4 regions of the Paenibacillus sp. 203 genome follow, and region 2 is predicted to be linked to each of the others. Evidence: riboswitches for the same ligand, from Rfam matches in the RefSeq annotation. Region 2 holds a riboswitch; each other region holds the start of a gene.
The links. Region 2 has a riboswitch for cyclic di-AMP ahead of WA407_RS08280 (3D domain-containing protein). Riboswitches for the same ligand answer to the same signal wherever they lie in the genome.
Positions count from the first base shown of each region.

Region 1: linked by a shared signal. The riboswitch ahead of WA407_RS24375 (3D domain-containing protein) and the one ahead of WA407_RS08280 (3D domain-containing protein) in region 2 are both predicted to bind cyclic di-AMP.
Region 3: linked by a shared signal. The riboswitch ahead of WA407_RS15745 (TrkH family potassium uptake protein) and the one ahead of WA407_RS08280 (3D domain-containing protein) in region 2 are both predicted to bind cyclic di-AMP.
Region 4: linked by a shared signal. The riboswitch ahead of WA407_RS10960 (hypothetical protein) and the one ahead of WA407_RS08280 (3D domain-containing protein) in region 2 are both predicted to bind cyclic di-AMP.

Region 1 is NZ_JAXCHD010000016.1:81,249-89,166, reverse strand. Features, by position in the region: gene WA407_RS24410 (PSP1 domain-containing protein) at 1-796, shown strand, start outside; gene yabA (DNA replication initiation control protein YabA) at 824-1,198, shown strand; gene WA407_RS24400 (tRNA1(Val) (adenine(37)-N6)-methyltransferase) at 1,289-2,044, shown strand; gene rsmI (16S rRNA (cytidine(1402)-2'-O)-methyltransferase) at 2,041-2,922, shown strand; gene WA407_RS24390 (AbrB/MazE/SpoVT family DNA-binding domain-containing protein) at 3,047-3,301, opposite strand; gene WA407_RS24385 (HD domain-containing protein) at 3,633-4,916, shown strand; gene WA407_RS24380 (TatD family hydrolase) at 4,959-5,729, shown strand; cyclic di-AMP (ydaO/yuaA leader) riboswitch at 5,931-6,213, shown strand; gene WA407_RS24375 (3D domain-containing protein) at 6,485-7,633, shown strand; gene rnmV (ribonuclease M5) at 7,780-7,918, shown strand, end outside.
Region 2 is NZ_JAXCHD010000003.1:402,890-410,807, reverse strand. Features, by position in the region: gene WA407_RS08300 (DUF350 domain-containing protein) at 1-398, opposite strand, end outside; gene WA407_RS08295 (PspA/IM30 family protein) at 530-1,198, opposite strand; gene WA407_RS08290 (NADH:flavin oxidoreductase/NADH oxidase) at 1,286-2,308, opposite strand; gene WA407_RS08285 (polysaccharide deacetylase family protein) at 2,614-3,420, shown strand; gene WA407_RS08280 (3D domain-containing protein) at 3,610-4,278, opposite strand; cyclic di-AMP (ydaO/yuaA leader) riboswitch at 4,285-4,458, opposite strand; gene WA407_RS08275 (amino acid ABC transporter ATP-binding protein) at 4,689-5,411, opposite strand; gene WA407_RS08270 (ABC transporter substrate-binding protein/permease) at 5,398-6,861, opposite strand; gene WA407_RS08265 (M20 family metallopeptidase) at 7,010-7,918, shown strand, end outside.
Region 3 is NZ_JAXCHD010000006.1:172,785-180,702, forward strand. Features, by position in the region: gene WA407_RS15740 (CPBP family intramembrane glutamic endopeptidase) at 1-815, opposite strand, end outside; cyclic di-AMP (ydaO/yuaA leader) riboswitch at 1,077-1,229, shown strand; gene WA407_RS15745 (TrkH family potassium uptake protein) at 1,638-2,978, shown strand; gene WA407_RS15750 (potassium channel family protein) at 2,997-3,674, shown strand; gene WA407_RS15755 (LysR family transcriptional regulator) at 3,680-4,585, opposite strand; gene WA407_RS15760 (succinate dehydrogenase cytochrome b558 subunit) at 4,812-5,486, shown strand; gene sdhA (succinate dehydrogenase flavoprotein subunit) at 5,580-7,325, shown strand; gene sdhB (succinate dehydrogenase iron-sulfur subunit) at 7,345-7,918, shown strand, end outside.
Region 4 is NZ_JAXCHD010000004.1:328,410-336,327, forward strand. Features, by position in the region: gene WA407_RS10925 (MarR family winged helix-turn-helix transcriptional regulator) at 1-431, shown strand, start outside; gene WA407_RS10930 (helix-turn-helix domain-containing protein) at 617-991, shown strand; gene WA407_RS10935 (helix-turn-helix domain-containing protein) at 1,085-1,468, shown strand; gene WA407_RS10940 (XRE family transcriptional regulator) at 1,593-1,814, opposite strand; gene WA407_RS10945 (urease accessory protein UreF) at 2,111-2,848, opposite strand; tRNA gene WA407_RS10950 (tRNA-Leu) at 3,111-3,193, shown strand; gene WA407_RS10955 (glutathione peroxidase) at 3,286-3,771, opposite strand; cyclic di-AMP (ydaO/yuaA leader) riboswitch at 4,238-4,405, shown strand; gene WA407_RS10960 (hypothetical protein) at 4,521-4,916, shown strand; gene WA407_RS26740 (potassium-transporting ATPase subunit F) at 5,100-5,177, shown strand; gene kdpA (potassium-transporting ATPase subunit KdpA) at 5,329-7,005, shown strand; gene kdpB (potassium-transporting ATPase subunit KdpB) at 7,043-7,918, shown strand, end outside.

The DNA.
Region 1 (7,918 bases), on a different contig from region 2:
TAGTGTAGTGGGTGTCCGTTTCAAGAAGGCGGGCAAGACTTATTATTTTGATCCGCTGGATCTTCCAGTGGAGAAAGAAAACTGCGTCATTGTAGAGACCGCGCGCGGTATTGAATATGGCAAGGTTGTAGTGGGCAAAAAAGAGGTAAATGATTCGGATGTTGTCCTGCCCTTAAAAAAAGTCATTCGTATTGCTGGGGATGATGACGCTCTTGTTGTAGAAGAGAATAAATTGGCGGCCAAGGATGCATTCGGCACGTGTTTAAATAAAATTAAAGACCATGGCCTTAAAATGAAGCTGGTAGATGTAGAATTTACATTTGACCGAAATAAGATCATTTTTTATTTTACGGCAGAGGGTCGGGTGGATTTTCGAGAGCTTGTAAAGGACTTGGCCAGTATTTTTCGTACACGGATCGAGCTGCGGCAGATCGGCGTACGGGATGAGGCTAAAATGCTTGGCGGAATCGGACCTTGTGGACGTATTCTGTGTTGCTCCTCATGGCTGGGGGATTTTGAGCCGGTATCTATTAAGATGGCGAAGGATCAGAGTTTGTCGCTGAATCCGACGAAGATTTCCGGGTTGTGCGGGAGATTGATGTGCTGTCTCAAGTTTGAACATGATAACTACGAAAGCATGCGAGAAGAGCTACCTCAGGTGGGTAAGATGGTTATCACCTCTTTGGGAGAAGGTAAAGTCGTAGGTGTGAATGCAGGTCATCGCACGGTGCATGTTCAACTATTTGAGATCAGTAAGGTCAAGGAACTTCCAATGGACGATGTAGTCGTCAAGTAAACCATTAGGTTGCTTCGGGGTGGAAACTTGGATAAATTAAATGTTTTTGCGCGTATTCACGAAATGGAAACCCAAATGGGACAGTTGCATAGCGATCTGGGTGAATTGAAACTGGCAGTAAAAGAGCTGCTGGAGGAAAATCAACGACTAACGATTGAAAACGAACAGGTGCGCAAGATGCTCAAACGTGAAACCTCTGGAGAAGAAAAGACGGCAAACAAGCCGAAGCTTCCTCCTCCGATCGTCATTAAGGATGAAGGGCAAACGGGTGAGGTCGTGGGCGAAGGCTACGACAATCTAGCGAGGCTGTATCATGAAGGATTTCATATATGCAACGTGTATTACGGACATTTGCGAACGGAAGGCGATTGCCTCTTCTGTCTGTCATTTTTGAATAAATAAAAACAAGCCGTAGGAGCAAGATGCCTACGGCTTTTTTGTAAGGAAGTATGAGTGAAAAGCGATTTTGGTTATAAAAGATGGGAGAGCACTATGTACGAAAATGAAAAGAAGTCTGAACGAATTGATGATCTGCTTTCACATAATTTGCGCATTATCCAAAGTGATGAAGTATTCAGTTTCTCAATGGACGCGGTGTTGCTGGCACGTTTTGCCGGTATTCCGCAGCGTGGAAAGATTTTGGATCTGTGTACTGGCAATGGGGTTGTCCCGCTGTTGCTAACGACACGAACAAAGGCGTCTATTGAAGGAATTGAGATTCAACCACGTTTGGCAGATATGGCTAGACGTAGTGTCAGCTTGAATGGATTAGAAGCAGCAATTCAGATTCGGGAAGGGGACCTACGTGAGCTGGTTCACACCACGGGACATGGTGTTTATGATGCGATTACCGTGAATCCCCCCTATATGCCGCTAAATGGTAGCGATATCAAGCTGAATCCTCACCAAGCAATTGCCCGTCATGAAGTGAACTGCACACTGGAAGAAGTCATTCAGGCATCCACCCGGCTTGTACGTAATGGGGGAAAGGTATCTATGGTTCATCGCCCGCAGCGGCTGGGTGAGATTATAACCTTGATGCGTAAACATAGTTTGGAACCCAAACGAATACGTTTTGTTCACCCAAGAGTTCATATGGAAGCCAATATGGTCCTAGTTGAAGCATTACGTGACGGTAAACCGGAGGTTCGTTTGTTGCCTCCGCTCATTGTATATCAGGAAAATGGGAATTATACTCAGGAAATAAGAGATATCTATGGAGAAGTAAGCAAGGGGGATTCTGTGTGAAAGCAGCTGTACAAAAAAGCTTTAGTACCAGCGAAGAAGAACGGGGAAAGTTGTATCTTGTTGCGACACCTATTGGAAATCTGGACGATATGACCTTTAGGGCGATTAACACCTTAAAATCATGTAGTATTATCGCTGCTGAAGATACACGGCAGACACGCAAACTGCTCACTCATTTCGAAATTACACCGGATATGCTCTTCAGTTATCATGAACATAATAAGGCTGCTAGTGGGCCTGAACTGATACGTTATATAATAGAAGGAAAAAATTTGGCACTGGTTAGCGATGCAGGTCTACCAGCCATTTCTGACCCTGGTTCGGATCTGGTCAAACTGGCACTGGAAGCGGAAATTAGCGTCATTCCTATCCCAGGAGCAAATGCGGCACTATCGGCTTTAATTGCCTCAGGACTGGATACAGAAAGGTTCACTTTCGCTGGCTTTCCACCACGGGAGAAAAAGGACCTAGAGAAGCTGTTGCTATCGTTTCAGGTATCTCACGGCACAATTATTTTTTATGAATCGCCTCATCGTATTGTGAAGACATTGACGGTGTTGAAGGAAACATTAGGTTCACGCAAAGTGGTGCTTGCGCGTGAGCTGACCAAGCTGCATGAGGAATGGGTGCGGGGAACCGTGGAGCAATGCCTTGCTAAACTAGAGGAGAATCCGCCGATTGGTGAATATTGTCTGGTGATTGAAGGGAAAGACGAAGAGGAAGAGGAACAGGAACGTCAGGCATGGTGGCAGTCTTTATCTTTGGAGTCCCACGTCGCACATTATGAGGCAGAGGGACTCACACGCAAGGATGCAATGAAGCGTACAGCCACAGATCGTTCAATCTCCAAGAGAGATGTTTATAACGCACTCTTATGAATATCTGCCTAAACAAAAAAGGGCCTTCCAACGGTTGGGTTCAAACCGTGGAAGGCAACAAGGAGTATATATGAAAAAGGTTAGAATTAACAATATCTGATAAGTCTATTATATACTAAAATTCTCAGTTTGTCACAGGTGTTGGGATTTCAGAAATGCAATCTTGGCAAACAATTTTTCCTTTGAAGTAAATTACGTTCTCAGCATTGCCGCAGAAGATACAAGCAGGCTCGTATTTTTTAAGCATGATGCGTTCGCCATCAACATAAATTTCCAAAGCGTCTTTCTCTCCGATTCCCAGGGTACGGCGCAATTCGATTGGAATAACAACACGTCCGAGCTCGTCAACTTTTCTTACAATACCAGTGGATTTCATCATAATAAATCAGGCTCCTCTCGCCGTTTAAAATAATATAAGTGTCATGATTCGACAAAATTTTCTCTTTTCTGATATTTACTATACCAACGATTCCCAAAACAGTCAACCTTAAAAATGTAGTAACAGTCTGATTATGCAAAAGTATTTAGATTAAAGAGCTTTACTTGTGTGTATTGCCTTATCTCATTGATGATTTATTCAGTTTGTCGATTTGGAAATGTCGAAAAACTATAATTCGACATATTACGACAAAGAATGTCGAATGAGGGAAACCATTTAGGATTTTATTGTATTTTAATCCATTATTCCGAATATTAAAGGAGCTGATATCTTGCACCAGCCACTTAGTGAAGAAAAAGTTTTTAAAGACCCGGTACATAATTACATCCATGTTCAGGATACTGTGATATGGCGGTTAATCAACACGCCGGAGTTCCAACGTTTACGGCGAATACGGCAGTTAGGAACGTCGTATCTTACGTTTCATGGAGCGGAGCATAGCCGGTTTTCACACTCATTGGGCGTATATGAGATTACGAGAAGTATTATTTCTCAATTTGAACGTGGAGATTTCCCGGATTGGCCGAAGGAGGAAAGACTGGTTGCTCTGTGTGCAGCTCTATTGCATGATGTGGGGCACGGCCCATTTTCTCATTCAATTGAGGAAGCCTTTCATATGAACCATGAGGATTGGACATGCCGCATTGTACTGGGAGACACGAAGATCAACGCCGTGCTACGGCAAGTCGACGAGAAGCTTCCACAAAAGGTGGCTGCGGTTATAGCCAAAACGTATGATAAACCGATTGTTGTCAATCTGGTAACCAGTCCACTAGATGCCGATCGTATGGATTATTTGTTGCGGGATGCTCACTCGACAGGCGTCAACTACGGCACGATTGATTTGGATCGTATTTTACGACTGCTGCGTCCTCATAATGGGAGAATTGTTGTGAAGGAATCAGGTATGCATGCAGTAGAAGATTATTTAATGTCACGCTACCAGATGTATTGGCAAATTTATTTTCATCCTGTAACACGCAGCTCGGAAATCCTTTTACGTAAAATTTTCAAGCGAGCAAAGGAATTGTTTAAAAACGGATATGAGTTTGGATTTCTGCTGAACCCGTTGCCGGATCTGTTGAAGGGAGATCTTACAGTAGAGCAATATCTGATGCTCGACGAGTCATTAATCCAGACCGTATTTAGCCAGTGGAAACGAGAAAAGGACGAGATTTTAAGTGATTTGAGCAGCCGGTTTATGGACCGTAGATTGTATAAATATGTAGAGATTGAAAATATGGATACAGATACCATTGACAGTATTCGAGAAGCTTTGAAAGAGGCTGGTTTGCACCCTGAATATGATTTTGAAATTGATTTTCCGACAGATCTTCCTTATGATGTGTTTCGGCAGGGTGGCTCGACGGACAACCAGATTTTACTGCTTGGACGTCAGGGCGAGGTGAGTGAAATATCCGAAGTTTCGGAAATTGTGCGCTCAATAAGTGGTATTCACCGAGGGAAATATCATATGTATTTTCCCCAGAATAAATTAAACGCGGTAAAAGACAGGCTTCCTGCCGAAATAAGGAATTATTTTGTCAAAGAATAGACAACTATATAGAAATGTAAGTAAAAAAAGGAGATGTAAACCTTGGATTTATTCGACACTCATACTCACTTGGATGCGCCACAATTTGACGAAGATCGTGAAGAAGTTATAGCACGTGCTGTCGAATCAGGAGTAACGCGGATGATCAATATCGGATTTAATCGTGAGACCATTCCATCCACCATGAAATTGGCCGAGACGTATGATTTTATTTATGCGGCAGTTGGATGGCACCCACAGGATGCTATTACAATGCAGGAGGGCGATCTAGAATGGATTGCATCGTTATGCAGTCATAAAAAGGTTGTAGCCATCGGGGAGATCGGTCTGGATTATTATTGGGATACATCACCGAAGGATGTGCAGCATCGGGTGTTTCGAAATCAAATTGGTCTGGCTCGTGAGCTCAAGATGCCCATTGTTATTCATAACCGGGATGCACATGAAGATATTGTTAAGATTTTGCGCGAGGAAAAAGCGAGTGAGATTGGTGGAGTCATGCACTCCTTTTCGGGTAGCTGGGAGACAGCGAAAATGGTGCTGGATATGGGATTTCACCTTTCCTTCGGTGGTCCAATAACGTTCAAAAATGCCAAGCAGCCAAAAGAGGTGCTCGCACAGGTGCCGCTGGACCGTCTGCTCATTGAAACTGATGCTCCCTATCTGACGCCTCATCCGTTTCGTGGGAAGCGAAATGAGTCTGCACATGTGAGACTGGTAGCAGAGGCTGCAGCCCAAATCAAAGGGATTACAGTGGAGGAATTAGTGTCAATAACGACCCGAAATGCCCTGGAACGATTTGACATTCAATGAAAAAGTGAAGAAATCGATCAAAATAAAGAGATAGACGAAGCTAATCATGAATTTGTTGCAGGAAACTCGAGAATATTACAATATTTTAACCGAATATTTTAAAAAATGTACTTGAAACCTGCTTTACAACATGCATAGAAACAGGATATCATCTTTTCAGTGAATTGTTGTTTGAATGTAAACATCAACAAGTCATTTCATGAACCAGTCTCGCTGAGTCCCTTTTACAGGGAACGGGGGAACCGATATGGCTTACAGTAGGTCCGGCGTATGTGCAAGAAGGGAACGTCTCTTCCGCCAGCCGGCTCGACCTAAATTCTTTTCCCGGATGGGATTGAACAGGTGGAGGAGCCGTATTTCGATTTCTTTCTGGGTCTTCGGGGTGAATGTGAAGGCGACCGCCATGAGCGGTTGACCCAAGCTAGGGCGACTCTCTACGTCCGAACCCGACAGCTAACCCCGTAAGCGTAACAAGAGAGAAGCCATCTCGTGCATGAGTTTTCCCGCATATTCACACATGCCGGAAGCCACGAAAGAGCTCTCTAGTCTCTTTCTCTGGCTTTTTTTGTTGTGAATAAAAGAAAATCTGTCATCATACTGTGGTTAAACAGGGGAGGACAGCATGCCGCGAAGACGGGTACATGGTGCAGGACAGTCGTAATTTGGGCTTGTCTTGTAGAAAATCTGTTATAGTCACGTCAAATCTCAACTATGTCTTACTCCAGACGGCGGGCTATGTAAGGAGGACGGAGGAAATGGGCATTTTCCAGAAAAAGGATACCCATGAGTCACGCTCATCCAGCATGTCTTACGTATTGCGTTGGAAGCAAGAGAATGTGCGCCAGGCTGCTTTGGTTGCTATTTTTCTAATCGCGCTAACGATTATGATTTCAATTCTGATGTACACGCAATCTAAAAAACAAGTCTTTTTTGTCATCGATGGCAAGGCGTCTGCGGTAGAAACCCGGGAATCCAAGCTTCAAGATTTGCTGAGCGAGCATTCCATTTCACTTCAGCCGCATGATACAGTTTCCATGCCGCTAAATGGAGCAATACAGGATGGCGATCGCGTAGTCATTAAACGTGCCAATCAGGTTAAAGTATCTTCAGGCAATGAGACGAAAAAGCTGTACACAACAGAAAATACAGTAGAAGGTGCCATTCGTACCTCGGGCTATAAATTATCATCAACGGATAAAGTTTATCCTGCGTTGGATGCCTCTGTTTCGTCTAACATGGACATAAAAATCGTCCGTGTGAAGAAACAGCAGGTCGAACAGAAAAAACAGGTGCCTTATCAGGTCATCAAAACGGCCGATCCGAGTCTTTATAAAGGCGATAATCGGGTCATTCAAAGCGGCAAATCGGGTGTGGTCGTCCAGCACGTTCAAAAGGTATATCATGATGGAAAGTTGGTATCCAAACAGCTGGTTAACAAGGAAGTTGCACAGAACCGTGTGGATAAAGTCATTGCGGTAGGAACGAAGAAAAAACCGGTCGTTCTTGCTGCTTCCGTCGGTCCCAATGATGCGGTTAAGGCAACAACGGTTAGTTCGGGCAGTGCTGTCCGTAAAGCAGGCGTAAATTTTAAATATAGCAAAGTTTTACAAAATGTCTCCATGACGGCGTATTCCTCACAGGAGCCAGGTATCGGTACACGTACTGCATCCGGCGCACGTGTCACGGAAGGACGCACCATCGCGGTCGATCCGAGTATAATTCCAATCGGCTGGTGGGTGTACATCGAAGGGGTGGGCTTCCGTCGTGCGGAGGATACCGGTGGCGCGATTAAAGGCCACAAAATCGATGTGTATTATGAGAGTTTGAGCCGAGCCAACCAATTTGGTCGTAAGCACGGTAAAACCGTATATGTTATCGGACCGGTAAAGCCTGAAATCAACTAAAACAGGTTGTGTATGTTGAGGGCAATGCGATAGTATTAACAACATAGTTATGCCATGCTAAGAAGAGGATATCCTCTTCTTATTTTGTTTTCAAAAGCAGGGAAAGATAAATATAGCTTGCTGTGTAGCAGTGGAGGGAAACGCAAATGATCAAGGAAGTGATCGTGGTAGAGGGCCGGGATGATACGGTGGCCATTCGCCGCGCTGTTGAAGCGGATACGATAGAAACTGGCGGCTCCGCCATTAATAAAATGACGCTGCGTAAAATTGCATTGGCGCAGGAGC
Region 2 (7,918 bases):
GCTGTAATGATCAAGGCGCCAACTAGATGCAGCGCTCCTGAAAACAGACCGAAACCAATTTTACCTTCCTGTGTACCTTTATCCAGGTCAAACTGAGCCCAGTACCGCAACAGCAGACGTACAATAACTTCCAAAACAAGCAGGATGACAAAGGCGATCACAGAATACACAAGCGCTTCGAGCAAATTATTAGCTGTAGCGATAGACCCTGACAAAATATAGCCTTGTGCAACCAGCTTCATAATCATTCGTACCGTTACGGCCATATTTCCAGCTTTCACTTCGGCAAAATCCTTATACTTCGTAAATAAAGAGTCGACATACATTAATACGAAGATCAAAATAGCCCCCGCACCAGTCCATACAAGCATTGCTTTCATCGTTTCTAAAAAATGCATTTCATACCATCCTCCACATCTTCTTGACCTTCATATAATGTTTTGCGCCTCCAGGCAGGGAAAAGCGAAGGAGAAAACGTTTCTCCTTCGCTTCCTGAGCAATCACACTTGGTGGCATTGCTAAAATGTTCTTATTTATTTTCGTATTGCTTTAACAAAGCGGCAAGCTCATCGTCCACGGCGCTTTTCTTATCCAGCTCTTTGAACTCCTCATCCAACGATTTTTCCTTAGAGGACATTTCGTTGCTCGCTTCGGCACGTGCTTCTGCTTGCAACATTTTTTCTTCCATACGCTTCAATCCGGCAGTTGCCGTATCAGAGCTAAAACCGTTCATAGCTTTGTTAATTTCGGTTTGCGCTTTAGCTGCATTATAACGGGCAACCAGTGTTTCGCGCTTGTTTTTCATTTCTGTCAGCTGTCTGCGCATTTCATCCAGCTTGCCACGTAGATTATCGGCTGCAGCTTTGTTCTGTTCGTAACCAGCTTTGAACTCGTTCATTTTTTGTTCAGCAGATTTCTTTTCTTCCAGCGCACGACGGGCCAGATCTACATTTTGTGCTTTTGCAGCGGTATGTGCCTGTTCTTCACGTTTCTTTACCAAAGCAGCCTGTTCTTCGTATTGCTGTTTGAACCTCTTTTCAATAGCAATTTGAGCGGCTACCGCTTTCTCTGCATCTTCCAGGTCCTCTTGCATATCACGAATGTATTGATCCGTCATTTTAATTGGATCTTCTGCCTTGTCGATAATGGCGTTAATGTTGGACATCGTAAGATCTCTTAATCGTTTGAAAATAGACATGTGAAGTTCCTCCTAGAGTTGAATGCTTAAATTTTAAGCTCTGTACACATGTTTACGCAAGCTTTGCAAAGAGGGTTTCAAAAATATCTAAAAACCGCGCAAGTAAGGCTCTGGGATGTCGGCCTGTACTTTTAGCTCCCGCGATGCATGCAGCGCCCAATAGGGATCACGCAGCATGGCACGGCCTATTGCTACCAGATCAGCTTCTTTTTGCTGAACAACCCGGCGGGCGTCCTCATAATCATCCAGTAAGCCAACAGCAATCACAGGTACATTCAGCTTTTCACGGATGGTATGAGCCAAATCCACCTGATAGCCGGCACGCGCAGACGGGCCTCCGCCAGAACCAATCGGACCCTCACCACCAGAAGAGATATGGAAAATATCCACACCTGCATCACGATATCGTTCCCCTACGCCTGTTATGTATTCCACGTTATATCCATCTTCGACGTATTCTTTGGCAGATATCCGCATAAGCACAGGCATGTCAGCAGGAAGAACCTCTTTAACAGCATGTATGACCTCAACACCGAACAGTGACAAATCCTGTCCATATTCATCTTCTCTGGTATTTGTTAAAGGCGAATGAAATTGATGAATCAGATAGCCGTGAGCGCCATGTATCTCAACCGTATCAAAACCGGCTTCAACCGCGCGGCGCGCGCCTTCTTTGTATGCCTGAACCAGTTCCCTGACTTCAGCTGTCTTTAAGGCGTGCGGCTTTTTAAAGCGTTCGCTAAAAGGAATCGTGGACGGACCCACAGGTTGCTCAGCATCTTCAGCCTTGCGTCCAGCGTGGCCTAGTTGAATACCAATCTTGGCACCATACTTGTGGACTTCCTCTACAATCTTACGATATGCAGAAATATGTTCGTCACTCCAAATACCCAAATCACGATCCGTAATACGTCCATCTGGATGGACCGCTGTCATTTCCACAATAATAAGTCCAGTGCCTCCTACTGCCCGGCTCACATAATGGACATGATGCCAATCCGTTGGATTTCCGTCCTTGGCCTCCACGCTGTATTGGCACATCGGGGGCATGACAATCCGATTTTTTAAAGAAAGCCCCTTTAATTGATAAGGAGTAAACAAGTCGGTCACTTTTATCCATCCTTCCTTCAATTCCATGTCTGTATAATTATGAATTGCATCCCCATTATACACCAGCTGTCACAGTATACCGAATTCGTTGTAAGGCTAAAACTTGCGAAAATGCTCCTGTTTTCGGTCATGTTTAAGAGAATATGTACGTTTAGCTCCATCATCTTCATTGATAATCGTTTCATCGTGGGCTTCTTTCCAGTCGTTTATGAGCCGAACTTGGTTACCAGCATATTTTTAATAGGACAGGTACATAATAGTCGAGAGCACCACTAGGTACCACTGCACGGAAAGGGGGGATACATATGCCGTACAGGGGAGTGTTGCCATGCTTGGCACTGTTACTAGCATTCTCAAGTTTACCCGTTCACGCGGATGCGCCTCCCAACACCGGAACGCCCCATCCCAAGGAAGCAGCTGTTGCTTCTTCTGTACATCAGAGCACAGATCAAGCAACTCCTACATTAGCAATGCTGCGAAAAAAACATGCGGACATTTTTAAAATGTGCGGCCCACACACCCGCCAAATTGCCCTAACCTTTGATGATGTGCCCGATTCTAGGTATACGCCGCAGGTTTTGGACGTATTACACGCCAATGGCATCAAAGCCACCTTTTTCATCGTCGGTCACCGTGCGGAAAAGCATCCGGGGATCATACGCCGTATTATCCGTGAAGGCCATGCTATAGGAAACCATTCCTATACTCATCCGGATTTTAGGAAGGCCACACCAGAACGCTTTCGCAACCAGATTACAAAAACAGAACGTATTTTACAAGCCAGCGCAGGTTTTCGCCCCAAGTTGATTCGTCCACCCTACGGTGAAATCACGGAGCCTCAAATCCAATGGGCACGTCGTCATGGCTATATGATTGTCAATTGGAATGTAGACTCTCTCGATTGGAAGGGATTAAGTAAAACACAAATTCAACGCAATGTGATCCCAGCTACCGGGCCTGGCTCTATTATTTTAATGCACGCAGGTGGAGGTCAAAGTTCCAACTTGCAAGGCACTGTCCAAGCTCTGCCGGGTCTAATTCACTCTCTAAAAGCTAAGGACTACAAATTTGTGACAGTCCCCCGGCTACTCCACACATCGGAACGGAAATAACCATATGTTTATGATTGAGCTACAGCTAAAGCAACGTAAAAAAGCTGTCTTACCAGCAGAAGTTTTCTGCTCGTCAAGACAGCTTTTTTTTATGGATAAGACCTGCGACCTAGTTATATGCGGTAGGATACAGGTATTAAGTTTACATAATATATATTATGTTTAATTAAACCGTATATACGTACAATGCTATTTATCAATAACGTACAGCTTCACATTTTGAAATCCAAAGTCGTTCACAAATGATTTGTTGCCAGGAATAAAGATATCAATCCGCTTTCCTGTAATGGCGCTACCCTGATCGCGAGCGACAGCTACAAAAGAATGATCCGGCAAACCTGGGTGGGAATAGCCTGTAACCAGCACTTTCGTGCCCATCGGAATGACGTTCGGGTCTACCGCAATTGTACCTAGTTTAAGCGGATTGCCGTAGTAGTCCACTGCTCCCCATTTACCATTCTCGTCGGCTGCGGCAGAATACGCTGAAGCCTTAACGTCAACTATTTTGCTATAGTTGAATGTTTTGCCCCACGCTTCAATCGTTGGCCCCTCATTCGCTGGTGCTTTCTCCGTAAGAAGCTGCGGCTTCGAATCCGAAGCTGCCTTCACACTTTTTTCACCAGGTACCTTAATTTGCAGACCTGCATATATATTGTTGGAAGCAATGTTTGGGTTCGCCTTCGTTAGCTCGTCTACCGATACTCCATAACGTTGAGCAAGCAAAAAGAAGGTATCGCCCTCTTTGGCAGTGTGAAGCGAAGCAGCATCCGCTACTCCAGCTGTCTGTGCCAGCCCTGCAATAGCTGCGGCAAGCACCGCAAATTTCATCGTTTTACCAATATGTTTTAGATGTTTCAAAGATATGTACCTCCTCTGTTATGCCTGCGAAGTTAGCTGTCGGATTCGGACTCAGGAGAAGCCCTATGCTTGTGCAATTCACCCCTAGGCATATTCCACATCGTCTTATGACGTATCGGAATGACTGCCGTTGTTACGTCCCCCGCACTTCCCATAGTTTAGACCCAGCATTCAGCGTTTGTCATAACCGTATGCTGTCCCGGTAAGTTTTGGCTTACTGCATAATATCACAATTTTGTAACCTTATCCGCATGAAAATGTTGGGAACCTTGAACATCATACTACACTCGTTACAATTTTGTCATCTACAAATCGATATTTGTTACGAAAATATAGGGAAATGGTGACAAAAAGAAAAAAAGCCCTCCGTCAAACGGAGGGCTTTTTTTATAGATTATATCAGCACTTCCTTACAATACTTTGGCAAGAAAATCACGGGTGCGATCATGGCTTGGAGTGCCAAATACCTGCTCTGGTGTACCTTGCTCCACAATTTGACCGTTATCCATAAAGATAATTCGATCGCCTACCTCGCGGGCAAAGCCCATTTCATGCGTCACGATTACCATTGTCATCCCGCCTTCGGCGAGCTTCTTCATTACATCCAGAACCTCTCCAACCATTTCAGGGTCCAATGCAGAAGTCGGCTCATCGAACAGCATTACATGCGGCTGCATGGCCAAAGCACGTGCAATCGCAATACGTTGCTTCTGTCCTCCGGATAGCTGGTTCGGATAGGTATTCTTCTTATCCTCAAGCCCTACGGTACGCAAGAGTTCTAGCGAAATTTTTTCCGCTTCCTTCCCTGACTGTCTTTTAACCTGTGTTGGGGCAAGTGTCAGGTTCTGCAACACTGTTTTATGCGGGAAAAGATTAAAATGCTGGAACACCATCCCCATCTTCTCCCGGGTTACATTAATATTATGGCCACGAGCTGTAATCGGCTCGCCCTCAAATAAAATCTCCCCGTCCGTAGGCTGTTCCAACAGATTCATACAACGCAAAAACGTACTCTTCCCCGAACCACTGGGGCCGATGATGACGACGACTTCACCTTTGGCGATATCTATATCAATGCCTTTTAAAATTTCATTCTTACCGAACGATTTACGCAGTTGTTTAACGGTGATCACTGGCTCTCAACTTCCTTTCCCATAAACCCAGCAGCTTAGACAAGCTGAATGTCATTACAAAATAAATAGCGGCTGCGATTATGAACGGACTTAATCCTTCGTAGGTAATGTTCTTAATGACCTGGGCCTGATACATAATATCCACCATCCCAATGGTCGAAATAATGGATGATTCTTTAATGATCGTAATAAACTCATTACCGATAGCAGGCAAAATAGATTTAAACGCTTGCGGCAAAATGACATGACGCATAGCTTTGCCTCTCCCCATCCCGAGCGAGCGGGCAGCTTCCATCTGTCCACGGTCCACTGCCTGGATACCTGCACGGAAAATTTCAGCCAGATACGCCGAGCTATTCAGAGACAATGTGATTATGCCAGACTGAAGTGGCGTAAAGTTGACACCCAGCGTCAAAGCAACCCCGTAATGAATGATCATAAGTTGCACCAGCATAGGTGTGCCACGCAGGATCTCTACATAAGTGGTACCTAACCATTCAATGATACGTACTCCACTCATTCGCAGCAAGGATATGATTAGACCAATGATAAATCCGAACAATACTCCGAGCGCAGACAGCAACAGAGTGTAGCCGATACCCGTAGCGTATAAACTGCGGTATTTCCAAAAAATATCTACGATGTTATTAGAAGAAACCTGTCGATCTGCTGAGAGTGCACTTGCCTCCGTGGAAAACTTCTCAATCGACCCGTCCGCTTTTAGGCGAGCCAACGTTTTATTTACAGAGGCAAGCAATTCTGCGTTCCCCTTGCGTATACCTACAGCTGTTTCTGCTCCGGCATCCTCAGGCACCGCCTTGGCAAGTGTTACGGTACCATCTAACGTGTATCCTTTAGCAACCGTATCTTCGATCACAACAGCGTTGATACGCTGGGTCCGCAGTTGGAGTACCAGATCCGATATTTTATCCAATGACGTTACAGTGGCATTGGGCACTTTTTGAGCAATTTCTTCCTGAATACTCCCTTTTTGTGCGCCAATCTTCTCGCCTTTCAAAGCATCCATCGTAGGATATTTGTCTTTATCCTCTGGGCGTACCATAATGACTTGCTTGGAGCGATAATATACATCTGAAAAATCAATGCTCTTTCTCCGCTCATCCGTCGGTGTCATACCGGACAGTACCAAGTCTACACGACCACTTTGCAAAGCAGGCAGCAAAGAGTCAAAACTCATGTCCTCAGGGACCATCTCAGCATCCAAATCTTTGGCGATTTCCTTGGCGATATCCACATCGAACCCAACAATGGTATCCTTACCGTTAATGACTTTATGAAACTCATACGGCGGAAAATCGGCACTCATGCCCACTACAAGTTTTTTCTGTGGCTTTGCTTCCGTTCCGTATGCAGTGAGCATGGGAAGACCAGTCAACAGCAAGATAACCGCCGACAAAACCAGGGCGGTAAAACGATATGCCTTTTTCAATCTTTTTTTCTCTCCTTAAATTCTTTATAATAAATAAGATTGTGTCATTATAAATGAATATGCATGATTATGCAATGAATGTTATAGTACAATTTCAGCATACCTAACGCAGTACCTACATTACAGTTTATATAAAGGAGTTTTCAGCATGGATTTTAAGCAGACCATTCAAAAGACAATTGAGCAGCATGCCCCACGGTTTAAGGACATTTCGTTATATATTGGCGCAAATCCTGAACTTGGAAACGAGGAATTTCTGGCCGCTGCCCGTTTAAAAGAAGAACTGGTTTTTCACGGTTTTGAGATCCAGACACCCGTATTGGGCATAGAAACAGCCTTTATTGCAACTTACAAATCTGCAAAACCCGGACCGGTTGTCGCTTTTCTGGCAGAATATGACGCTCTGAAAGGTCTAGGACACGCCTGTGGGCACCATTTGATATGTATGATGAGTACAGGTGCTGCCGTCGGCCTTAAGTCGATCATCGACGAAACTGGTGGAGAAGTACGGGTATATGGCACACCTGCCGAAGAAACACGCGGTGCAAAGGTCCCGATGGCCGCTGCCGGGTTGTTTGATGATTGCGACATAGCACTTATGACGCATCCTTATGACCATTACGAAAAATCAGGCAAATCACTGGCGATTGATGCTGTACAATTCGAATTTTTTGGTCAATCCGCCCACGCGGCTGCCAGTCCGCACGAGGGCATTAACGCGCTGGACGCTGTGATTCAAACGTTCAATGGCATCAATGCGTTCCGTCAACAAGTAAAAAGTACAGTGCGTATCCATGGGATCATTAATCAGGGTGGGCAAGCAGCCAATATTATTCCTGATTACGCCTCAGCCCAATTTTATGTGAGGGCCGCTACACGTCAAGAACTGAACCCGCTGACTCGCCGTGTTATTCAAATTGCTGAAGGAGCTGCTTTACAGGCCGGATGTCGTTTGGAGACCTCCAATTATGAGACATCTTATGATGAAATGGTCACAAACCGCGTACTTTCCGATGCCTTTACCGCAAATTTGGTGCAGGCTGGCATTTCGCAAGAA
Region 3 (7,918 bases), on a different contig from region 2:
AGTACAAAGCTAAATAGGGCATAACCCGCATAGGTCATCAAATTCGCCCAAAATGTTTGCTTTTCGATATAATCGGTATAGGACGACGGGGCCGAAAAGCTTTGGGTGAAGGAGCGAACATCACCGTCTTCAAAAGTAAAAGCCAGTGTAAGTACCGAGGCGCCGATTTTTTTATCGTCTACGGTATACTTTAATCCGCCTTCTTGTTCAGTGGTCGCAAGCTTCAAATCCGACGGCTTAAAGCCAAAGCGCTTGACCCATACTGCGGCCGCCTGCTCCTTGGCTTCGAGCGTCATGCCGTCCTCAGCCACACGTACAAGCCTGTTACGTGCTTGTTCATCCGTAGAAATATCAGCCTGTGTGTAATTGGTGCTGGAGGTGATCCGTTTAAAGCTAACGACCTTGCCAGTGGATAAATCCACATGAATTTGCAGTTTACTCTTCGCTGAGGATTCAGGCAGATCGACCCGAAAGGTTTCGTAAGGGTAACTTTTTTTCCATGTACGGTCGTACTGTTGAAGTAGTTTTTCTCTAGATAAATAACCGTACAAATCTGTTTCGGCCTGATAGGTCACGACAGGCTCCTCAGGCTGTGATTCAGTATAGCCCAGCTCGGAGCGGGCGAAGTCCAATGCGTGTATGACCGCTTCTTGTTTGCTGATGACCTTTGCGTTCATTACTGATTCTGGACTCGGATTGCTAAGCGAGGGAATAAGCAATTGAAAGATAAAAAAGCAAATCAGGCCAATCCCGCCCAGCAAGCCTAATTTTTTGAAGTTGGCCGTGAGCACGACCGGTTTCCCGATAGGATTCATGAGTTTCCTCCTTAATCTGTAAATAAGAACATCCATTAAAGATATCATACTGCACAGGTTCGCGCCAACAGACAAGCGATATTCATGAAAATAGAGTGAAAGCACTTTAAAGTTCCAATAAAATTAGATAAGCTGCGATTAAACGATGCCCATTCGCAAAATAAAGCCAATTTCACGTTTTTTCGGCGAAATCGGTTTTGTGATCTGGATATAGAAGGATTATAATCTTGAGGCAATGCCTATGAAATACATAGGTAATGATATACAGTTGAGCCGAATTTCTATGGGAAAACGGGGGAACCATGTTACTGGGGTGAATTTTACAACCGATCCTGCTGGATCGGAAGTGTAAATAGGGCATACTGTGCTGCCCGAATCCGTCAGCTAACCTCGTAGGCTATGAGCAGGAACCAAGTCAGGCACTCGGTTTTCCGGTGTCTTTTTTTGTGCGTATAAAAGTGTTTGGATTGGTTAGACCGCTGCGGGTGCAGATTATTCTTCCGATTGCTGTTATCCCCGGATTTTTTTATTGTATACCCCCTTTAATGGTTAAAATCCGGAGATAAAGGCAAACGCTTCGCTTCTTCAGAACAATTCTGCCCCCTTCGCTACTGCCCGCCAATAGCACAGGGGGCCGAGTAGTGCTTGACATGCATTCTTCCTGTATTCAGGGAATGCTAATTATAGTTAACTAAGGTTTGGAAAAATCAAAAAATTCAGGGGCAACGACGATCGAAAGATCAAATGGAACGCGTAGCGAGCTTACACCGTATTAAATCACTGATTTATAGTTTTAAGGATTAGGAGAGAAGTGATGAATAGATGAATCCCAATGCAAGCTGGCTTCGGCTTTCTCCACCGCAGATATTCGTTGCGGGCTTTGCCATTATCATTCTAATAGGTAGCTTATTGTTAATGCTGCCGATCTCCAATACAACAGGAAAGCCACTTGCGTTTATAGACGCTTTGTTTACTGCCGCGTCCGCGACGTGTGTAACAGGGCTTGTCGTTAAGGATACAGGGACCTTTTTCACAACCTTTGGTCAAGTCGTCATCGCTGCACTCATTCAGATTGGCGGTCTCGGCTTTATGACTATGGCTACCTTGATCGCGCTGGTGTTCAAACGTCGGATTTCCTTGCGGGAGCGCCTCATTTTGCAGGAAGCGATGAATCAGACTTCTGTAGAGGGAATTGTCGGGTTAATCCGTAAGGTATTGCTGTACTCACTGGTTATTGAAGGCGTATGCGCTACGATATTCTCGGTTCGCTGGTCCTTTGATATGCCCGTAGGCAGGGCGATTTATTTTGGAATCTGGCATGCCATCTCCATGTTTAACAATGCTGGTTTTGATTTATTCGGTGAATTTCGCAGCTTGACAGGTTATGTATATGATCCGATTGTTAATTTTACCGCAATGTTTCTAATTATTTCTGGCGGCATTGGTTTTGTAGTGATGTCAGACCTGGCAGAATATCGCAAGCGCAAGAGACTGTCCTTGCATACCAAGGTGGTACTCAGCATGACGGGCGCAATGATTGTAGTCGGCACGCTCGTGATTTTTGTATTTGAGTTTACGAATCCAAGGACTCTTGGCTCGCTTGATTGGGGTGGTAAGCTACTGGGATCTTTATTCCAGTCCGTTACTCCCCGTACCGCAGGTGCCAATACGCTGGACATCGCAGGCTTGCGGCAGGCTACGCAGTTTTTTATCATCATACTCATGTTTATTGGGGCTTCTCCTGGTTCCACTGGAGGCGGGATTAAGACCACAACATTCGCCCTGCTCATTGGAGCGGTGATTTCGATGCTGCGGGGGCGGGAAGATATTGTACTGTTCAAGTACCGACTTGCGCAGGGACGAATTTACAAGGCTTTGACCATTACACTGCTGGGGTTGCTGTTCGTGATCGGGGTGACCATGATTTTGTCGGCAACCGAAGATCATCATTTTCTGATGATCTTGTTTGAGACGGTGTCTGCGTTTGGTACGGTGGGGCTGTCGATGGGGCTTACACCTGATTTGACAGTCATAGGAAAGTTGGTGATTACCCTGACGATGTTTGCAGGTAGACTGGGGCCACTCACGCTAGCTTATGCACTGGGGCCGAAAAAGGGTAAAGAATTGTATCGTCATCCGGAAGGCAAAATGATTATAGGATAAGGGAGTTTTCGAGTAGATATGAAAACGCAGCAGTTTGTAGTTATTGGCTTGGGGCGGTTCGGCTCAAGCCTGGCTTTGCAATTGGTTGATATGGGGTGCGAGGTGCTAGGCATTGACCGGAATGAGGATGTTGTGGACAGTATGAGTGAGATGTTGACACATACTGTCGTGGCGGACGCTACCGATGAAGATTCGTTGCGATCACTGGGCATCCGTAATTTCGATTGTGGCATTGTTGCTATTGGTGATGACATTCAGGTAAGCATCCTCACCGCCATTTTGCTGAAGGAGCTGGGTGTGAAAAAAGTTGTAGCCAAAGCCATATCTGTGCTGCACGGGCGTGCGTTAGAAAAGCTCGGTGTGGACCGGATTATTTATCCAGAACGGGATATGGGTATCCGGGTGGCTCACCAGCTAGTCACGCCTAATTTGCTCGATTATTTGGAGTTGTCTAAGGAATACAGTATTGTGGAACTCAATGTACCTGCATGTCTGAATGGCAAAACGCTAGCAGAGCTAAATGCCCGTACCCGCTTTGGTTGTAGCGTCGTGGCGCTTCATACAGCGAACGGTATCCTGATCGCACCGACGGCTATGGATCGGCTAAAAGCAGACGATATCATGGTCATCATCGGCTCGAATGACAATATCGGTCGCTTTGAGGATGAGGTTGTTAATGTTAATGAAGAGGATTAAACCCTCTACACCATACGGTAGCCTGCAAACGACGCACGTGTCTCGCTAATCCAGCGTCGTGCTGTCGGACCGAGATCGGTCGTCTCCGAGTAAATGAGGGAGGTCGTTCGGCGTGTCTCCTTCAAATCGGGCAAGTATAATGCAGTGAGTCCATTATCCCGTAATAGTTCGCTACGCAAATAGGATTTGGGCAGCAAGGCAGAAGCCTTACAGGTTGGAAGCAGGCGTACAATTGCCTCGAAGGAGTCGATTTCCATACGGATATCCGGCATGATGCCGCTGCGCTGGAACAAGTCATCCGTCAGACTGCGGTACCAGGTTCCTTTGGAGAAAATAATCATCGGCAATCCTTGCAGATCTTTCATCGAGGCCGTTCCTGTCTTGACGGTTAATTCATGTCCAATGGGAACAACGAGCTCCAAATGATCATCAAATAGCGGAATGCAACGCAGTCCGGCTTCATGAATGGCAGACCCGACAATACCGGCGTCTGCTTTTTTGTCACGTACAAAGGCGACGATTTCATGAGTTTTACCGGTGAGCAGCTTTAGCTCGGTTTGAGGATGCTTGCTCATGAAAGCTTCGACGAGGGTAGGCAGCGTCGTTTGGAGTGTCGTGAGACTAGCCCCGAGTGTAAGCATACTCTGGGCTTCATTTTTGTGCTGGGACAGCTTTTGTAAGAAGCGAAGCTGTCGTTGCCGTTGCTCTAGCGCGAATGTATAAACAAATCGGCCAGTGGACGTAATTTCGAGCCGTTTGCCCCGACGATCAAAAAGATTCACACCCAGCTCTTCCTCCAGCTTCGCAATTTTGCGAGACAGGGCAGGTTGGGACAGATTCAGCAGTTTGGAGGCTTTATTCAGGCTGGACTGCTCGACAATGACGGCAAAAGCGTTCAAATCCTCAAACAAATCATCCACTTCCTCTCTATATGCAAAAAAGACATAATAATTAATACGTATATTGCAATTCCATTATAAGCCGAAAAGGAGTAACATGAAAGCGACACAAGATGTTCACACTTTTGTTTTTCCTTATAAGGGACACCTTGTTGGACATTTCCTGTCGGAAACTGTCAATTTATATGTTATATTACTATTGAAAACGCTATTATTAGGAGAAGGGAGCATGACCTAGATGAGAGGATTTTATTCCAGAAAGCTGCATTCGCTTCTTGGCGTCATTCCGCTGGCTCTATTTTTTGTTGAGCATTTGGTGACGAACTTCACAGCGGTGGAGGGCGGCAAGGAAGGATTTAATCGCAGCGTGGCCTTCCTGAATGGTTTGCCACTGGTTATTGTGCTAGAAACGTTATTCATCTACTTGCCATTACTGTTCCACGGAATTTATGGCTTGTATATTGCGTATCAGGCTGACCCGAATGTCAAAAGATTCGGCTATTCACGTAACTGGCGCTTTCTGTTCCAGCGTATTTCTGGCGTTATTACGTTTGTATTTATTATCTGGCACGTATACGACACGCGCTTTCAGGTGGCTCTGGGTAATGTAACCCATGAGGAGCTAGGCGGAGTCATGCATGGCATCGTGACGAACCCGGTTTATTTCATTTTGTATTTAATCAGTGTCGTTTCGGCATCCTTTCACTTTGCTAACGGACTGTGGGCATTTATGGTCAGTTGGGGGATTACTGTGGGACCACGTGCGCAAAAAGTATCTTCTTATATCTGCATGACCCTGTTCGTGGTGGTGTCTATCGGCTTCGTCGCTTCCCTGCTTGCATTCCGCAGCGCGGAATTTCAGGAAACGGCAACTGCCTTGGTGCAATGCAGCGCTTTTAAACAGCTACTATAAACGACTCATATCAATTATACATCGTGTCGAGATTCTATTTTCAAACGTAAAAGGGGATTTGGTTAAAATCCTGAAAAAAAGGAGTGAGCAGAAATGGCAGCATCCAACATTATTGTCGTGGGCGGCGGTCTGGCAGGTCTAATGGCTACGATCAAGGCGGCAGAGGCGGGAGTTCACGTTCATTTATTTTCTTTGGTTCCGGTCAAAAGGTCCCACTCCGTTTGTGCTCAAGGCGGCATCAACGGTGCGGTTAATACCAAGGGTGAGGGAGACTCACCCTGGATTCACTTTGATGATTCAGTTTATGGTGGGGACTTTCTGGCCAACCAGCCTCCGGTAAAAGCGATGTGCGAAGCGGCCCCGGGGATCATTCATCTCATGGACCGCATGGGCGTCATGTTTAACCGGACACCGGAAGGACTGCTGGACTTCCGCCGCTTCGGCGGTACCCAGCATCATCGGACCGCCTTTGCCGGTGCGACGACAGGACAGCAGCTTCTGTACGCTCTCGATGAGCAGGTACGGCGCTGGGAATCTGCGGGTTTGGTGACCAAGTACGAGAACTGGGAGTTTTTACAGGCTGTACTGGATGATGAAGGCATCTGTCGAGGGATTTGCGGGCAGGATTTGCGTACGATGGAAGTGAAGACTTTTGCGGCGGATGCAGTTATTTTGGCGTCTGGTGGCCCCGGGATTATTTTCGGTAAAACCACGAATTCCGTCATTAATACGGGCACAGCTGCTGGTGCGGTGTATCAGCAAGGCGTACGCTATGCGAACGGTGAGTTTATCCAGATTCATCCGACGGCTATACCAGGTGATGACAAGCTGCGTCTCATGTCCGAGTCGGCACGGGGAGAGGGCGGTCGTATTTGGACGTATAAGGACGGTAAGCCATGGTATTTCCTCGAAGAAAAGTATCCGGCTTACGGAAATCTGGTCCCTCGCGATATTGCGACACGTGAAATATTCAGTGTATGCGTTGATGATGGACTGGGTATTAATGGCGAGAACATGGTCTACCTCGATCTGTCCCACAAGGACCCGAAAGAACTGGATGTAAAGCTGGGCGGCATTATTGAAATTTATGAAAAATTTGTCGGTGACGATCCGCGCAAAATCCCGATGAAAATATTCCCGGCTGTTCATTATTCAATGGGCGGCATGTGGGTCGATTACAATCAGATGACGAATATACCGGGCTTGTTCGCGGCTGGTGAGTGTGAATTCCAATATCACGGTGCGAACCGTTTGGGTGCGAACTCGTTGCTGTCAGCCATTTACGGCGGGATGGTGGCTGGACCTAAGGCTGTGGAATACATTAAAGGCTTGAAAAAATCTGCACAAGATATAGCTACCTCTGTATTTGATGCGGCAGTCAATCAGCAGACGGAGAAGTATGAGCGTATTTTGCATATGGACGGAAAAGAAAATGCCTATGTTCTTCATAAAGAGCTGGGTGAGTGGATGACGAACAACATGACTGTGGTTCGTTATAATGACAAGCTGGAAGCTACGATCCACAAGATCAAGGAGCTGAAGGAGCGTTACTCTAACATTAACATCAATGACGCTTCGCGCTGGAACAATGCGGGTGCGGCGTTTACACGGCAACTGTGGAATATGATGGAGCTGGCTGAAGCGATGACCAAAGGTGCGCTACTGCGCAACGAAAGCCGCGGGGCCCATTACAAACCAGACTTCCCGGATCGCAACGATGAGGATTTCCTGAAAACAACGATTGCGGACTGGACACCGGAAGGACCACAAATCTCGTATGAAGCGGTGGATGTTTCGCTGATCAAGCCGCGTATACGGGATTATTCCAAGAACAAATAACGGAAGGGAGTGTATTTAGATGTCGGAGCAAGCAGTGAAGTCGAATAAAACAGTGAAGTTCGTTGTGACCCGTCAAGCTGATCCTAAAGCCAGTCCCTATACGGAAGAATTCGAATTGGCTTATCGTCCGGGGATGAATGTGATTAGCGCGCTGATGGAAATTCAGCGTAACCCGGTGGACAGCCACGGTAAAGAGACGGCCCCGGTATGCTGGGAGTCGAATTGCCTGGAGGAAGTATGCGGAGCATGCTCCATGGTGATTAACGGCAAGCCGCGTCAGGCTTGTGCAGCGCTCGTCGATAAGCTGGAGCAGCCGATTACGATCGCGCCGATGAGCACGTTCCCGGTAGTTCGGGATTTGGTCATCGACCGCAGCCGGATGTTTAATGCGCTCAAGAAGGTCAAGGCGTGGATTCCGATTGACGGTACCTACGATCTGGGCCCTGGTCCTAGAATGGCAGAGAAAAAGCGTCAGTGGGCGTATGAGCTGTCCAAGTGCATGACCTGCGGTGTCTGTCTGGAAGCTTGCCCGAACGTCAACGAGAAGACGACGTTCATCGGACCTGCGGCGATATCTCAGGTTCGCCTGTTTA
Region 4 (7,918 bases), on a different contig from region 2:
TATCAGAAAATATTTTGGGCTTGTTTCCGATTGTGAAGAAGAAATTTTTCACCTACGGTCCGCTCGATTTCCCATTACATTTGTCGCCTAATAACTTTCAGGTATTACTGCTTCTGCGTGAGGTGCGCTTGTCTACGGTATCTGATTTATCCAAACAGCTCAATGTCTCACGTCCGAACATGACTCCTCTTCTGGACAAACTGGTGGAGCATGGGTTGGCTGACCGCCAGTCGTGTGATTCGGATCGCAGAGTCGTGAATGTGGCGATTACACAAGAAGGCGATGCTTTTTGTGAACAGGTATTTCATACCTTCTCCAATAAAATTCAAGAAAGACTGGTGTATCTGCCAGAAGAAGATTTATTGCATCTGAGTGAAACTTTGAATGAATTGAAGCATATCTTACTTAAAATCGACAACGCTGCTACGTGATTGGCGTAAGTGAACTGGCTTAAAGACCGCCCTTTCTTCGGAAAACAGGCGGTTTTTGTTGCGTGTTGTGGTATAATGGAAACCAACATACATAATTCGGTAATTTTAGCATACGTGATCTTTGAAATGGGAACAGAGAACATGATATCGTTATTTGAGAGCCTGCTAGGGAGGAAGGAACTTCTATGCAATCTATTTACCATCGCATTGAGGAACTCATCAAGGAACGGGGAATGACGAAAAAGGCGTTCTGCCAGCAGTTAGGCATTAGTACAGGGAACTTCGGGGATTGGAAAAGAGGAAAAACGACGCCGGGCACGAATAAACTCATTGAAATCGCTTCTTTTTTTGATGCCAGTCTGGATTGGATTATGCTGGGTCGAGATGTACAGGGTGAGGTGCTGAAGGAGTCGCAAGACCCTTATTTTTTTGACGCTTCAGGGCAACTGAATTGCCAGGGGGAACCGCTTAGTGAGACGGAAAGAAATTTTTTACTTGAGTATATTGAATTTACCCGCTTTCGTAAAGAGAAAAACCAGCGCAATTCTACTATGGGGTAATGGTTGCTTAGGATTTGATGAGGATTACTAATGAGTAAGGCTGAAAAATGAAAATTAATTCAGAAAAAGTTACTGTGTCGGAGGGGAAACATTTTGGGAGATCAAACTATTTATCAGCGGATTGAAGCTTTGATTAAGGATCGCGGAATGACCAAGAAGGCATTTTGTGAAAAACTTAAAATCAGTTCAGGGAATCTCGGTGATTGGAGAAGAGGTAAAACAACGCCGGGTACCGCCCATTTGATTCAGATTTCGGACTTTTTTAATGTATCGCTTGATTGGTTAATGAAAGGAATTAAGCCAGGGGAAGGCGTACTTCAGGAGCAGAAGGCTGCTTATTTTTTTGGAGTGATGGGGCCACTGAATTGCCAGGCAGAAGATCTTGAGACGGAAGAACAGAATTTTATTTTAGAATATGTTGAATTTGCGAAATACCGTAAGCAAAAAAGTGACAAGGATAAAACAAAGCCGGAATAATTTTTTGGCTAAAGATCGTCTGGGTTGAAAACCCGTAAACGAACTGGAGGGGTTCGCTTTACGGGTTTATTTGGTTTCTTGGTGATATGGAATGACCTATATGTAACTGGAATGCTTGTTGAATTTAGAGTGGCGGTGCCTCCTTATAATCGTTATCTTCGATGTTCAGAATTGCAGCAACTTGTTTTCTGTACCTTTGTGCTTTGCGGGTGCCGTGAATCAGATTGGACAAGCGTGAAGGCGGAATATTGTGTGTCTCACAAAATGTTTTCTGATCCAGTCGAAGTTCGACAAGCCGTTGTTTGATGGCCCACCCGAAGGAGGTGACAGGCATTTTGTTGTTCAAGAGAAATCGCCCCTTACGGATTCTTGCGGAATAATTGGTGTGTTATAATAATCATCAGTAAACATGTTAGAATTAACCATCTGAAACTATGATACACTTTTATACGTGTTTTTACAATCGTAAATACGTTATTTTGTTGAATTAATTACTTAATTAAGTGCTAGGTGGTTCTGATAACCCGTCTAGAGTCTACTAATAGTGTGAATTTCGATTATATGTGGATAAAAAACACTCTGCCACCTGAGGAAAGGGACAGAGTGTTTTTGGTGTTGCTGCCACATTAGCGAAACGACGCATCAGGGGGATGCTGGAAGGCGTTTGAATAGACCTGAGGAGGAAAACAGTCTAGGCTCATCCAATTGGCTATTATGGCTCATATAAAGCGGTAGAGTGATGTAGGAGCTGGACCAATGTCTGTGAAGAAGGCGACGCTGAAATGCAGTTGGCTCAGGTTTGTTAAGCTTCTTCCATGCGGAGAGCAGCTCGCTGGTCATACGCTCCATAAAAGGGTTCTTTTCCTCATAGGGAGGATTGAGTAGTTTGAAGGCATCTTCCACACAGAAGGACACCGCTGCGCCAAGATAGCCGTGAACGGTCTGTTCTACATCGTTTACGAGAAGGAAGTTAATCCAGGTGTGAACGGTAGCGAGTGTGCCAATTGCATTGTATTGAATGAGTATGGATTCCAACTGGTCAAATTCAAGCCAAGGATAAAGAGCCTTAGCGAGCTTAAGTAGACGCTGACCGGATAGACGCAACTCCTTCACATGCTGCAAGGAGGGACGTTGGGTATGCAGCATCTTATCAATGAGAGCGATCCGCCAACCGTCATTCTGCTGGATGGCGACATACAGACTTTTGATAGCCATGCCGTCAACGGTTGTAAATTGAGGATACAAATCATTCAGCATGTAATGTTCCAAGTCTTGTAGACTGTTCAAATGTCCGTTGCGGAATAGTTTCTCCAGTCCGTTAAAACGGGTGAAGCCACCAACAGGTAGGGAAGGGTCCAACAATAATGCATAGTTCAGCAAACGGTTGCCTTTATGCAGGGCGGTTCGCCTCCTCGAAGTGAATCCTTATGTTATATTATTTTACTCTTTACTTAGGGATAACGAAAAAATTCGAAATGTATGTAATATATATTTACATTTTAGTAGCCTTTTTGTCAAATTAAATATTATTATCGCTCATATATGTTAGATAAAATAACATATAAAATAATTATTATATTTGTGTTTACAAATAGTTGATGAGAGAGTATAATAAATCTGTTGCCTCAATACATTATGATTTGCGGTCGTGGTGGAATGGCAGACACGCTATCTTGAGGGGGTAGTGGGCGTACGCCCGTGGAGGTTCGAGTCCTCTCGACCGCATTATATGCAAGACCTAGTTAAAAAAAGCATCCTGACACGCTTTACGTGAAGGGATGCTTTTTTTGTTTTAATAACTGTGATAAAGAAGAATATCAGTTTTGCTGCAAAAGCTTCTCTATATCTCCCGCCAACTTATCTGGAGTGGTTTGCGGTGCATAGCGCTTAAATACGTTACCTTCTCGTGTAATTAAGAATTTAGTAAAATTCCATTTGATCGCTTTGGACCCTAATACCCCCGGAGCTGTTTGGGTCAGGTAGCGAAATAAGGGGTGCGCTTGATCGCCATTGACATCTGTCTTGGCGAACATCGGAAAGGTAACACCATAATTGATCTGGCAAAACTCGGAAATCTCCTCGCTGGACCCTGGCTCTTGTTTGGCGAATTGGTTGCTGGGAAATCCCAAAATTTCGAGCCCCAGTTCATGGTACTGGTCATATAGCTCTTGTAACGCTTTGTATTGGGGGGTTAACCCGCATTTGCTGGCTGTGTTCACAATAAGCAGAACATTCCCTTTATATGTGGATAACGGAATTGGTTTCCCTTGCAGGGTTTGCGCATCATATTCATAAACGGTCATAGTATCTCTCCTTATTCAATATTCAGCAATTAAATTGTAAGCAATTCAAAGTGAGGTTGCAAGTCTGGAAAAGCTGTATTAAGCCTTCTGCCGCTGTAAAATCGTATTTTGTTCAAAACAGTAAATCGCACCGCAAATGGAGCGAATTAAGGTGTTTCTTCTTATAAAAGCGGGTTCAATCGGTGCTTAGCTGGTACATATAGCGTATTTTCTTCTCTTTTTACAAAAAAAGGCCAAAAACGCTCTACCCTACGCCAATATTGACATGCTTGTCATTTTCAAAAAGGGATGAAAAACAGAGATTGAATGAGCTGTGAGAAGCATAGTTGCATTGTAAGCGTTATTATTAATCTTCTATGCTCTAAAGGCCGATTTATAACCCCGCAGTTGAGCTTTACAGTCTTCCATGCGCGGGTGTATGATTCAAGACGTAATTTCAAATTAACTTGAATGAAGCAACAACGAAATGTCTATAGCGCTGAATTTTGCAGTTGCAAAAGCGGGGGAACCAATCGAGACTGTACGGCTTGCCGTGTGTCTCATGGGGTGAATTTTCCGGTCAAGTGCCAGAAATAGGGCGACTCTCACGTCCGAATCCGACAGCTAACCTCGTAAGCGTACAGGGAGAGGCAACAAACCGCCGTGTGCAGCCATGGTTTATTTTATCATGGATATGTCAGAAGCCGGAGGAAAGCCTTTTTCCTTCGGCTTCTTTTTGTTGTCTTTTTATACCGGGAGAGGAGCTACTGATGGAAGGTCGGTTAATTATTGTCACTGCACCGAATGAAGCGGGCAGAAGTTTTGTGAAATTGCTTATTTACAAAAAATTGGCGTTTGCAGTTCTGACGAATAGCGCCCAGGAGGAACGACAGCTCAAAAAAATGGGTGTGGAGCACATTGTCCGCATCAATACCATGCAAGCGGGAAAATGGAATTTTCCAAAAAAAGAAATTGGTAGTGTGTATTTGTTTGAGAACAGCTTGAATCTGACTTGCCGTTTCCTGCAAATATGTCGGCCGCTAACATCGGAATCGATCTATGTTATTACACACGGCTGTAATCCACAAGGAATTTATCGGGGATTGGGAGCGGACCATGTGATCTACACATTGAACGGAGAGGTGGGTTTTCTGCTGAACGGATAAGCACTTATAACATAGTTGTTTTATGATTTTATGATGAAATAAGAATGGCGATCTGAAGACCGATACGGAGGGTATAAACATGATGGATATATACATGCTGCTCGTCATGGCTGTGAGTTATGGAGTGATACTGCTGTTTGTACGCTGGTGTGATGCGCAGACCTCTAAAGGAGGACGAAGAGGATGATCGTTATACTCGGGCTTACGGCTATTGTGTTTATGTATTTAATCTACGCACTCCTGAACCCTGAAAAGTTCTAGTCACTGGTAGGGATAGAGTGGGCGGGAACAACAGATCTGAACATTAAAGCATCATAGGTAGCAGGTTTTCGCAAACGTGTGCACACAATTGGTGCTCTGGAAGCAGGTCTGTTGTTCCAAACGCAGGAGCATTTTGAAGGAGGAATAAAGGATGGAGCTGCTTCAAATTGGAATTGTGATCGTTATATTGCTGCTCTTGGTAAAGCCAATGGGTACATATATGTATCATGTATTCTCGAATGAACCCAATCGGACGGATCGGATTTTTGGCAGAACAGAAAAGCTGATTTATAAGGTAGTAGGCTTGAAGAAAATGGAGAGCATGCGTTGGACTACGTATGTTATGAGTTTCATTGCTACGAACGCCGTGCTTGTGGCAATCAGCTACTTGCTGTTGCGTTTACAGGGAATGCTTCCCGGTAATCCGGCTGGAAACAGTAATATGGAAGCATCACTAGCTTTTAATACGGTAATCAGCTTTATGACGAATACGAATCTCCAACATTATAGCGGAGAAAGCGGGCTTACGTATCTGACGCAGATGGCGTTCGTCACGATGATGATGTTCACTTCGGCTGCTTCCGGTTTTGCGGTTGCTGCGGCTTTTATGAGAGGATTGACGCGGCGCGGTGAAGGAATGGGCAATTTCTTTCAAGATTTTATTAAAGCCATCATAAGAATTTTCCTGCCGCTGGCCTTTGTGCTTACGCTGGTGCTGGTTGGATTGAAGGTGCCCCAGACGCTACAGCCTACGGCGGATATTACGACGCTGAGCGGAACACAGCAGCAGATTTCTATGGGACCCATTGCTTCTCTGGAGTCCATCAAGCATTTGGGGACAAACGGGGGTGGTTATGCGGGAGCTAACTCTGCGCATCCTTTTGAAAATCCAAGTCCTTGGACGAACGTGCTGGAAATTTTGGCAATGTGGGTAATGCCGGCTTCGTTGCCGTATACCTTTGGATTGTTTGCCCGTAATCGTAAGCAGGGCTGGATTATTTTTAGCTCCATGATGGTATTGTTTCTTATTTTTCTATCCATTACGTATGTGTCTGAGAAGACAGGTAATCCGTTAATCCAGACACTGGGTGTGGATGCTTCTCAGGGAAGCATGGAAGGGAAAGAGGTTCGTTTCGGCATTGGACAATCGGCTTTATTCACTGCGGTCACAACAGCGGCAACGACAGGTTCAGTCAATAATATGCATGATACACTAACCCCACTGGGTGGCATGGCTGCTTTGGGAGAAATGATGCTAAACGTCATTTTTGGCGGCAAGGGTGTCGGACTGATGAATATGCTGATGTATGCGATTCTGGGTGTGTTTATATGCGGACTGATGGTCGGGAGAACTCCGGAATTTATGGGGAGGAAAATTGAAGGCAAGGAAATGAAGCTGATCGCGATTGCCATTTTGGTACATCCGTTTCTCATTCTCGCCCCAACTGCACTTGCATTTATGAGTCATTGGGGATACGATGCGGTCACGAACCCTGGCTATCACGGGTTGACTCAGGTGCTCTATGAATATGCGTCATCTGCCGCAAATAACGGTTCGGGATTTGAAGGTCTTTCGGATAACAATGTATTCTGGAACATGACGACGGGGATGGTTATGTTCTTCGGACGATATGTATCTATGATTGCATTGTTGGCTGTGGCGGCTTCGTTGAATGCCAAAGCACCGACTCCGGTGACGACGGGGACACTGCGCACGGACAACAAGTTATTTGGAGCCATTCTGATCGGGGTCGTGCTGCTGATTGGTGCGTTGACCTTTTTACCCGTCATCGTATTGGGACCTGTTGCTGAATTTTTGACCATGTAAAGAAGAAAATGAGAATGGATGAACGGGGTGTTTGATCATGAAGGAACAACGCAAACACATGCTGGACAGAGGCATCTTGAAGCATGCGATCAAGGATAGCTTTATAAAGTTAAATCCGATGATTATGATGAAAAATCCTGTCATGTTCGTCGTGGAGATCGGTACATTGGTCGTGCTGCTCATGTTACTGTTTCCCGGTTATTTTGGAACTGGCAAGGAAATGGGCTTTAACCTGGCCGTGTTTGTTATTCTGTTGTTTACGTTGCTTTTTGCTAATTTTGCCGAAGCACTCGCGGAGGGGCGGGGTAAGGCACAAGCTGCCTCTTTAAAAAAATCCAAGCAGGATACACAAGCTAACAAGCTCATCGGAAATGACATTCAGGTGGTTAGCTCAACCGAATTGCGTAAGGGGGACGTGGTTATTGTCTCCCAGGGCGAAATGATTCCAAGCGATGGTGAGGTCATTGAAGGTCTGGCTTCGGTGGATGAATCTGCAATTACGGGAGAATCGGCTCCGGTCATCAAGGAATCGGGTGGTGATTTTTGCTCGGTAACCGGCGGGACACGAGTAGTCAGTGACCGGATTAAGGTGCGAATTACGACAGAGCCAGGCGAGACATTTATTGATAAAATGATTTCGCTCGTGGAAGGCGCACAGCGGCAAAAGACGCCGAATGAGATTGCACTGAACACTTTGCTGATTAGCTTGACGATTATTTTTCTAATTGTGGTGGTTACGCTAGCGCCGATTGCCCGTCATTTTAACATTGATTTGCCTGTTCCTGTGCTGATTTCGTTGCTAGTCTGTCTGATTCCAACCACGATTGGAGGACTGCTGTCAGCTATCGGGATTGCTGGTATGGACCGGGTCACCCAGTTTAACGTACTGGCCATGTCAGGCAAGGCGGTAGAA